2 regions of the Alteromonas sp. G4i35 genome follow, and region 2 is predicted to be linked to the other one. Evidence: predicted binding sites of a transcription regulator. Region 2 holds the regulator's gene; the other holds the start of a gene.
What was found. Region 2 encodes FNR, which switches genes on or off when oxygen is low (the NO sensors DNR and NnrR bind a similar motif). Its sites were predicted from a motif close to TTGATCTAGATCAA; they were not measured.
Positions count from the first base shown of each region.

Region 1 (4,192 bases), on a different contig from region 2:
ATAGATCGCGTTATGGAAATTGATTCCAATGAATTTTGCTTGGAAGACCTGAAGTGGGTTGTGCTAATGGTACTATTCAACGTACCTGGCAAAGAGAAAGCCTACGCACAAATGGAAGATCTTTTGTTCGAAGAGCCAGATGGTGTTCTGCATTAATGCAGTTGTAGTCACTGGTATTTGAATCTTTACTTAAAAATGCGCTGTGAAATTACAGCGCGTTTAAGGCCTTAACGTCCAATACATGTCTAAAATAGACCATTCACTCTTTTCAGCGCACGAGCATGCTCTCGATGATAATTTCGGAGATTGCCCCGAGTGCGGTAAACCTCTTCATATAAAGAACAGTAAATCCGGCCCTTTTATCGGGTGTACGGGCTATCCGGAATGTAGCTTTAGTAAGCCACTGCACGATAAACAAACCACCATACTGAAAACCTTAGACGGTGTAGCCTGCCCTGAATGCGCATCCGACTTAGCCATAAAGAAAGGGCGGTTTGGCATGTTTATCGGCTGTACCAATTTTCCTTCATGCCATCACATAGAGCCCATTAAAGAAAAAGAAGATACTTTGGTGGATTGTCCAAAGTGTAAGAAAGGGCATCTAATCTCGCGTACTAACAAATACGGCAAACAGTTTTTTGCGTGCAACCATTATCCACAATGTCGATATGTGCTAAATTTCACGCCGGTTAATGAAAGCTGCCCAGACTGCGGTTGGGGAGTATTGATAGATAAAAAGGGGCAGTTACAGTGTCCTCAGCCTAGTTGTGGCTTTAAAAAGTAATTATACGAACAACTAAAGAAGAACTATACGTAGAGATTAAAACCATGTCTGATATCCAAAATGGGAACGTAAACACGTTTACCCCCGTTGAGGCTAACTCACCTGAAGTAGACCCTGTTGTTGCCGCATTCCAAGCTGGCAGTTTAATCGTTTATCCAACCGAAGCGGTAATGGGCATCGGATGTGACCCCGACAATGAAGCCGCTGTAAATGCGCTGTTAGAGATAAAACAGCGACCGGTAGAAAAGGGCGTGATATTGATTGCAGCAAACTACAGTCAGCTACTGCCTTATGTTAACGACAACGCCATTCGCCCTGACAGACGCACCGATATTTTTTCGAGCTGGCCAGGCCCTAATACTTGGCTATTACCTAAGTCGTCATCTGCGCCAGTTTGGTTAACCGGCAAGCATAGTAAAATAGCGGTGCGCGTAACTAATCACCCTGTAGTAGTGGAATTGTGCAACAAGTTAGGTAAACCGTTAGTTTCTACAAGCGCTAACCTGACCGGCCAACCGCCAGCCATCACCACTGAAGAAGCAAAAGCCGTATTCGCTGATTCCGTTTTTTATGTAGAAGGGGAAGTAGGCGGTGCAACTAAACCCAGTACCATTCGCGATGGTGACACAGCAGAGGTAATAAGAGCATGACATCAGCAGAATTACTGGACGGTAAAAATGCCGCTGAAGTAATAGAACAAGTAAAAAGCTATTTACTAGGGCTGCAAGACACCATTTGCCAAACCCTTGAACTTGCCGATGGTAAGGGCCAGTTTGTTGAAGACAGCTGGCAGCGAGAAGAGGGTGGCGGTGGCCGCTCTCGAGTACTAAAAAATGGTGCGGTGATTGAACAAGGCGGCGTTAACTTTTCCCATGTGTTTGGCAGTCAAATGCCGGCATCAGCAACGGCTAATCGGCCTGAATTAGCAGGAAGAAACTTTCAGGCTATGGGTGTATCACTCGTTATTCATCCACATAACCCGTATATCCCCACGTCACACGCTAATGTTCGCTTTTTCATTGCAGAAAAAGAGGGCGAAGCACCTATCTGGTGGTTTGGCGGCGGCTTCGACTTGACGCCATTTTATCCGTTTAAAGATGACGTTGTACACTGGCATGATACCGCTAAAAAATTATGTAAGCCGTTTGGCGATGATGTCTACCCTAAGTATAAAAAGTGGTGCGACGACTACTTTTACTTAAAGCATCGCAATGAAACCCGCGGAGTGGGCGGTTTATTCTTCGACGACCTGAATGAATGGGGCTTTGAACAGTCATTTGCATTTATGCAGGCTGTTGGTAATGGCTTCATCGATGCTTACGTTCCTATTGTTGAGCGCCGTAAGCAAACCGATTTCGGCGAAAGAGAGCGTGATTTCCAACTTTATCGCCGGGGCCGCTACGTTGAGTTTAACCTTGTATTCGACCGAGGCACTTTATTTGGACTGCAAACCGGCGGGCGCACCGAATCTATCTTAATGTCGATGCCGCCGCTAGCGCGCTGGGAGTATTGTTATACACCTGCACCGGGTAGCGCCGAAGCCAAGCTGACAGACTGGTTAAAACCTACTGATTGGTGATTAATTATTAAATAAGGCTGCGCTTAAATCCTTAAGCGGACCGCCGATAGCAGCTTTCACCTTTAATGACTAAAAAACGCCGCATTAACGTTAATGCGGCGTTTTTTTTGATCTATATCAAGGTCGAATATCTTCAGTGTTTCAGTGAGTTATCAAGCTTGCGCTGGATCAATGTTTCTCATAACTACAGGCGTAAAGTAGCCCTATCTTAGTTAACCACAAATGAGACATATCATGCGCAAACACTTTTTATCTGCATCTGCACTTTGCCTTACTCTTGCTGCACTCTCACCTTTAGCTAGCGCTCACCAGCAGGGCGACTGGATTGTTCGTGGCGGTCTTACTACCGTTGCTCCTGACGAATCTACTTCTAACATCGTCGCGGGTGGAACTGATCTTGGCGTTGCCCTTAATATCGATAACGATACTCAGCTAGGTTTAAATGTAGCGTACTTTATTACTGACAACATTAATATTGAGCTGCTTGCCGCAACGCCGTTTAAGCACGACGTTAATTTTTCTGTTGCTGATCCGTTAGGGACGGGTAACCAGCTTGGTGAAGTCACGCATCTTCCTCCTACGCTTACCGCAAACTACTATTTTAATGATGCCAGCTCTGCGTTTCAGCCGTACATTGGTGCAGGTATCAACTATACCTTTATCTTTGATGAAGAGTTTACAGGTGCGAATGAAACAGCTGGCTTAAGCGACCTTTCGCTTGATAATTCATTTGGCTTGTCAGCACAGGTGGGAATGGATTACCAAATTGATACCAAATGGCATGTTAATGCATCGGTTCGATTCATTGATATAGATACCGAAGCAACCTTCAAAGTGGGTGATGCTGCTGGAAAGGTAAGTGATATTGAAATAGATCCTTGGGTGTATACCTTATCGGTGGGTTACACATTCTAATTATTAGTTCTACGCCTTATTAACTATTAGGCTTTCACAATTGCACTACTTTATGCGCCATAAAGAGCGTAGACAGTAACAGGGGAGTTGCGCGTTAAAAGGTTAATCCTTTCAACGCGCTTTTTTATTTTGTATTCACCATGTGATTGGCGAGTTGATCAAGTGCGTCTATCAACTGTTGAGCTAAGGCGATATCTTCAACCGTTTTAAACATGGCTTTTCGCATGCAATACATCCACTGCGCTTTTAACTCCGGTGTTACGGTATAAGGTAGGTGGCGTGCACGCAGACGCGGGTGGCCATACTGCTGCTGATAATCATCAGGACCACCAAGCCATAAACTTAAATAGAGAAAGAACACGTGGCGAATTCTGTCTAATGGCTGGGGGTGAATAGCTAGCAGTTCATTGGCGAGTGGATCGGTTTCCATTATGTCGTAAAACGTATTTGCTAATTCCCGTACTTTCTCCTCTCCACCTATACGTTCATATGGTGTACTCTGCGAAGCACGATTATCGCTTTTCTTCTTTATATTAAATAAGTCTCGTATTCCCATGAAAAAATTCGCTGTATTCGGAAATCCTATTGCACAGAGTTTATCACCAACTATCCATCAAATGTTTGCTGAACAAGTGGGAGAAAAGATTTCTTATGAAAAGATACTTGCGCCAGTAGATGGTTTTGTAGATGCCGCCAACGCGTTTTTAGCTCAGGAAGGCGCGGTAGGTTGTAACGTCACTATGCCTTTTAAGCTTGATGCATTCAACTTGGCAAAGGTAGATGACCAAGCAGCCAAAGATGCACAAGCTGTTAATACGCTAATGAATGGTGACAGCGGTGAAGTGTGGGGATACAACACTGATGGTGTAGGGCTGGTAAACGACTTGCTTAACAGCGGTGTGGAAATTAAGGGT
Region 1 covers NZ_JBHNZD010000047.1:7,073-11,264, forward strand. The annotation lists gene ACFI6L_RS19700 (DUF494 family protein) at 1-156, shown strand, start outside; gene ACFI6L_RS19705 (DNA topoisomerase family protein) at 242-784, shown strand; gene tsaC (L-threonylcarbamoyladenylate synthase type 1 TsaC) at 829-1,434, shown strand; gene hemF (oxygen-dependent coproporphyrinogen oxidase) at 1,431-2,363, shown strand; gene ACFI6L_RS19720 (OmpW family outer membrane protein) at 2,598-3,278, shown strand; gene ACFI6L_RS19725 (group II truncated hemoglobin) at 3,403-3,834, opposite strand; gene aroE (shikimate dehydrogenase) at 3,833-4,192, shown strand, end outside.
Region 1: ACFI6L_RS19720 (OmpW family outer membrane protein) is a predicted target of FNR. The motif match lies at 2,471-2,484, and genes of this name have one in related genera.

Region 2 (4,192 bases):
GAAGTAAAGGATTCACTAAGAGAAGATACGCAAGAAACTCTCGATATATTAGCTGCAAGTCATACTCTCGCCGTTTTAAGTGGTGATACACAGCAAAACGTTAATGCGCTTACCGCACCATTGCCAATTTCGACCGCTAAAGGTGGCCTAACACCTGAGCAAAAGTACGAAGCCGTTCAAGCTATGCAGCAATCTGGCGCGAAAGTGATGATGATGGGTGACGGTATTAACGACGCTCCAGTTCTTGCCAGCGCTGATGTGGCAATTGCAGTGGGTAATGCCACAGACGTGGCTAAAACTGCGGCCGACGTGATACTCCTTGGCGATCAGCTGCTTTCTGTACCAGAACTTATTCGAACTGCGCACCAAGTGAAGCAAAAAATAAGGCAAAATATTGGCTGGTCGGTAGGTTACAACGTTTTGATCTTACCTTTCGCCGTATCAGGCCTACTTTCACCGTGGATGGCTGTTGTTGGTATGTCGTTAAGCAGTATCATTGTGGTCACAAACTCAACGCGACTTTTGAGCAAATAGCATGAGTATTATTTACGTATTAATTCCAATCGCCATCATCATTGTTGCCGTCGCTATCGTGATATTCTTTTGGGCGGTGAAAACCAATCAATTTGAAGATTTGGATCGCCAAGGGTATAGCATACTGTTTGACGATGATCTTCCGCCAGAAGAAAAAAAGCTAGCTGAGCAACGCAAGCAACTTCAAGACAGTAAAGTAGACAAAAGCCAAGCGCCACATGGAAGGGATTAACTACTTCTCTGCCTTTCTTATCGGCTTAGCCGGTGGAGTTCACTGTGTGGGAATGTGCGGTGGAATTGTCGCTGCGCTAAGGATGGTATCCCCTAAAGGCGCTTCAGCACTACCCTATACCCTTGCCTATAACATGGGACGTATAGTGAGCTACACCATCGCCGGAGCAATAACCGGGGCACTTGGAAAAATTGCAGCAGATTATATACCTCTTGCCAACTATGCCCTTTCCCTACTTAGCGGAATCATGTTGCTTCTACTGGCGTGTTATTTGGGTAAGTGGTGGACTGGCTTAACAGTGCTGGAAAATGCGGGTAAAGGCCTATTTTCCAAAGTCCAGCCGCTTTCAAAACGCTTTTTGCCATTTAAGACCCCTTTAAGTGCGTTGCCTTATGGTTTTATTTGGGGTTGGCTTCCTTGCGGTTTGGTGTATTCCACACTTACCTGGTCTCTCGCGGCGGGTAACGCGCTAGAAGGCGCTGCTATTATGTTCTTCTTCGGTTTGGGTACATTACCCACCTTGCTCGCCGCAAGCGCTGGTAGCCAATATATTGTTCAAAGTTTTCAACATAACCATTTTAGACAAATTATTGCAGTAATAATGGCAATATATGCAGCTTATCTTATTCATGGCGCAATCGTTTAAAAATGGGTGTATTATTGTCGGGTATTCTTTTAGAGAGCGTGCATTATGAGCAAAGGAAGCCAATTTTCTATTCACTGTCAAAACTGTAGTTTCAGTCACCTGTGTTTACCGGTGGCGTTAAACAAAACAGAAATCGAGTCTCTTGACGATATTATTGAACGCAAGAAGCCGCTTCATAAAGGTGACACGCTGATTCAAACTGGTGATAAATTCCGTTCTCTATTTGCAGTGAGAACCGGTTCATTCAAATCATTTGTGACTAATACCGAAGGTGAAGAACAGATTACCGGCTTCCACTTTCCTGGTGATATTATCGGTTTCGATGCACTAAGAGAGAATAAACACCAAAGCTATACTTCTGCGTTAGAAACTGCCATGGTGTGTGAGCTTCCCTACGAGACCCTCGACGAAATGTCAGTGCAATTTCCAAAGCTACGCCACCAGATCATGAGCTTCATGAGCGCTGAAATAAAACAAGATCACGACATGATCATGCTTTTAAACAAGCGAACTGCAGAAGAGCGCTTACTGTATTTCATCTCACACCTGTCGCAACGCTTTGAAGAGCGTGGCTTTTCCCATAGAGAATTCCACTTAACCATGACGCGCAACGAAATTGGAAACTATTTAGGATTAACGATTGAAACGATTAGCCGTCTGTTAAGCCGTTTTCAAAAAGACAACATCATAAAGGTAGACGGCAAGCTTATTACTATTTTGGATTTCGATAGGCTAAACACCAAACTAGCGGCGCTTAACGGCCCTAGCGTTGTCTGCGGTTAGTCCTTTTTAAGTGTTAAATAAGGCGCGCACTAAGCGCGCTTTTTTGTAACCTGTGTTAGCCACCTATCTACCCTTTCAGCGCCACGCCGGTTGCTCCATATTCAATTAGGTACGTTCACTCATGGTCGCCTCGTAAAATTCTTGATCTAAAACAACTTACGTTTTTCCCAATGTCGTTTATAGTTAGTATTAGAAAGCTTCGATTTCGACAGCCGCTACTAAGTTTCGTAGTTAGGGGGACGTTATGATTGAGTGTAAACGAATTCTGGCCGTGGTAGATGCCGAGCGCGATAACCAACCTGCACTGAGCCGTGCTTATGAACTCGCTTCAAAAACAGGCGCTTCAGTTACCGCAATGATGGTGGTATACGACTTATCTTATGATATGACGACCATGCTTAGCCCGGATGAGCGCGAGTCAATGCGCGATGCAGTTACAAAGGAGCATGCAAAATGGCTTGCCACCCACTTAAGAGAACAAGGATTCACTGAAACTGATATCGTTGTAGAATGGAATAATCGTGCGTATGAGTCGATTATTTACTACACCCTAAACAATCAGATAGATTTAGTGGTAAAGGCAACCAAAAAGCACGACGATCTTGCTTCTGTTATTTTCACCCCCACCGACTGGCATTTAATGCGTAAATGCCCTCGGCCAGTATTGCTCGTTAAAGAGCACGACTGGCCAGAAGGAGGAGAGATTATTGCTGCAGTAAACGTAGGCAGTGAAGACGATGAGCACGCCGCACTTAACGATAAGCTCACCCTCATTGCTAACGACTACGCCTCTTTATTGAAAGGGAGCGTAAATTTGGTCAACAGTTACCCTTCTACACCACTTAATATCGCCATAGAAGTGCCTGAGTTCGACCCCGATACCTATCACGACGCGGTAAAAAATCATCATTTAAAAGAAATGCGTAGTCACGCGTTAAAGTACGGTATTCCTGAGAACAAATGCGTAGTAAGAGAAGGCCTTCCGGAAAAGGTCATCCCGCTAGTGGCAAAAACACTGGATGCAGAGCTGGTTGTTATTGGTACCGTTGGCCGTGTGGGCATTTCAGCGGCCCTAATTGGTAACACTGCAGAACACGTGATCGACGAACTCAATTGCGATGTGCTTGCTATTAAGCCAGATGGATTTGTGTCGCCGTTGTCGGTGTAATCTTTTCATCAGTACCGCATAGCCCGTGTTTTCCGTTACTTAGCGGCCAACACGGTATGTCACCAACAAATTTAACTTCACAAGCATGGTCTCGAAAAGCCGCTTTAATGTATAATGGTGGCTTTATCACAAACCAAGCTAGTTAATTATGAGTTTAGGCACAAACAGTGCTGACGCGTCGCCATTAAATGCTGCGCAAAGTAAGCAAAAGTACAACTTCAACAAACTTCAGAAACGACTTCGCCGCAATGTGGGTAAAGCCATTGGCGATTTCGGTATGATTGAAAACAACGACAAAGTAATGGTGTGTTTATCTGGCGGTAAAGACAGCTACACCATGCTAGATATTTTATTGTTTTTAAAGAAGATTGCGCCTATTCATTTTGATATCGTTGCGGTTAATCTTGACCAAAAGCAGCCTGGTTTCCCCGAACATATCTTGCCTGAATATCTAGAAAGCATTGGCGTTGACTACAAAATTGTAGAAGAAGACACCTACTCTATTGTTAAAGACAAAATTCCAGAGGGAAAGACAACATGCTCTCTCTGTTCTCGCTTGCGCCGTGGTATTTTGTACCGCACGGCAAAAGAGTTAGGTGCGACTAAAATTGCATTAGGTCATCACCGCGACGACATGCTAGAAACGTTTTTCCTCAATATGTTTCATGGTGGCAAGCTTAAGTCTATGCCGCCAAAGCTAGTCAGCGATAACGGTGAACACATCGTTATTCGTCCATTGGCGTACTGCACAGAAAAAGACATCGAGAAATATTCTCAGGCCGCTGAATTTCCGATTATTCCTTGTAACCTTTGTGGCTCACAAGAAAAC
Region 2 covers NZ_JBHNZD010000039.1:7,325-11,516, reverse strand. The annotation lists gene ACFI6L_RS19090 (heavy metal translocating P-type ATPase) at 1-534, shown strand, start outside; gene ccoS (cbb3-type cytochrome oxidase assembly protein CcoS) at 536-766, shown strand; gene ACFI6L_RS19080 (sulfite exporter TauE/SafE family protein) at 753-1,412, shown strand; gene fnr (fumarate/nitrate reduction transcriptional regulator Fnr) at 1,458-2,195, shown strand; gene uspE (universal stress protein UspE) at 2,440-3,363, shown strand; gene ttcA (tRNA 2-thiocytidine(32) synthetase TtcA) at 3,512-4,192, shown strand, end outside.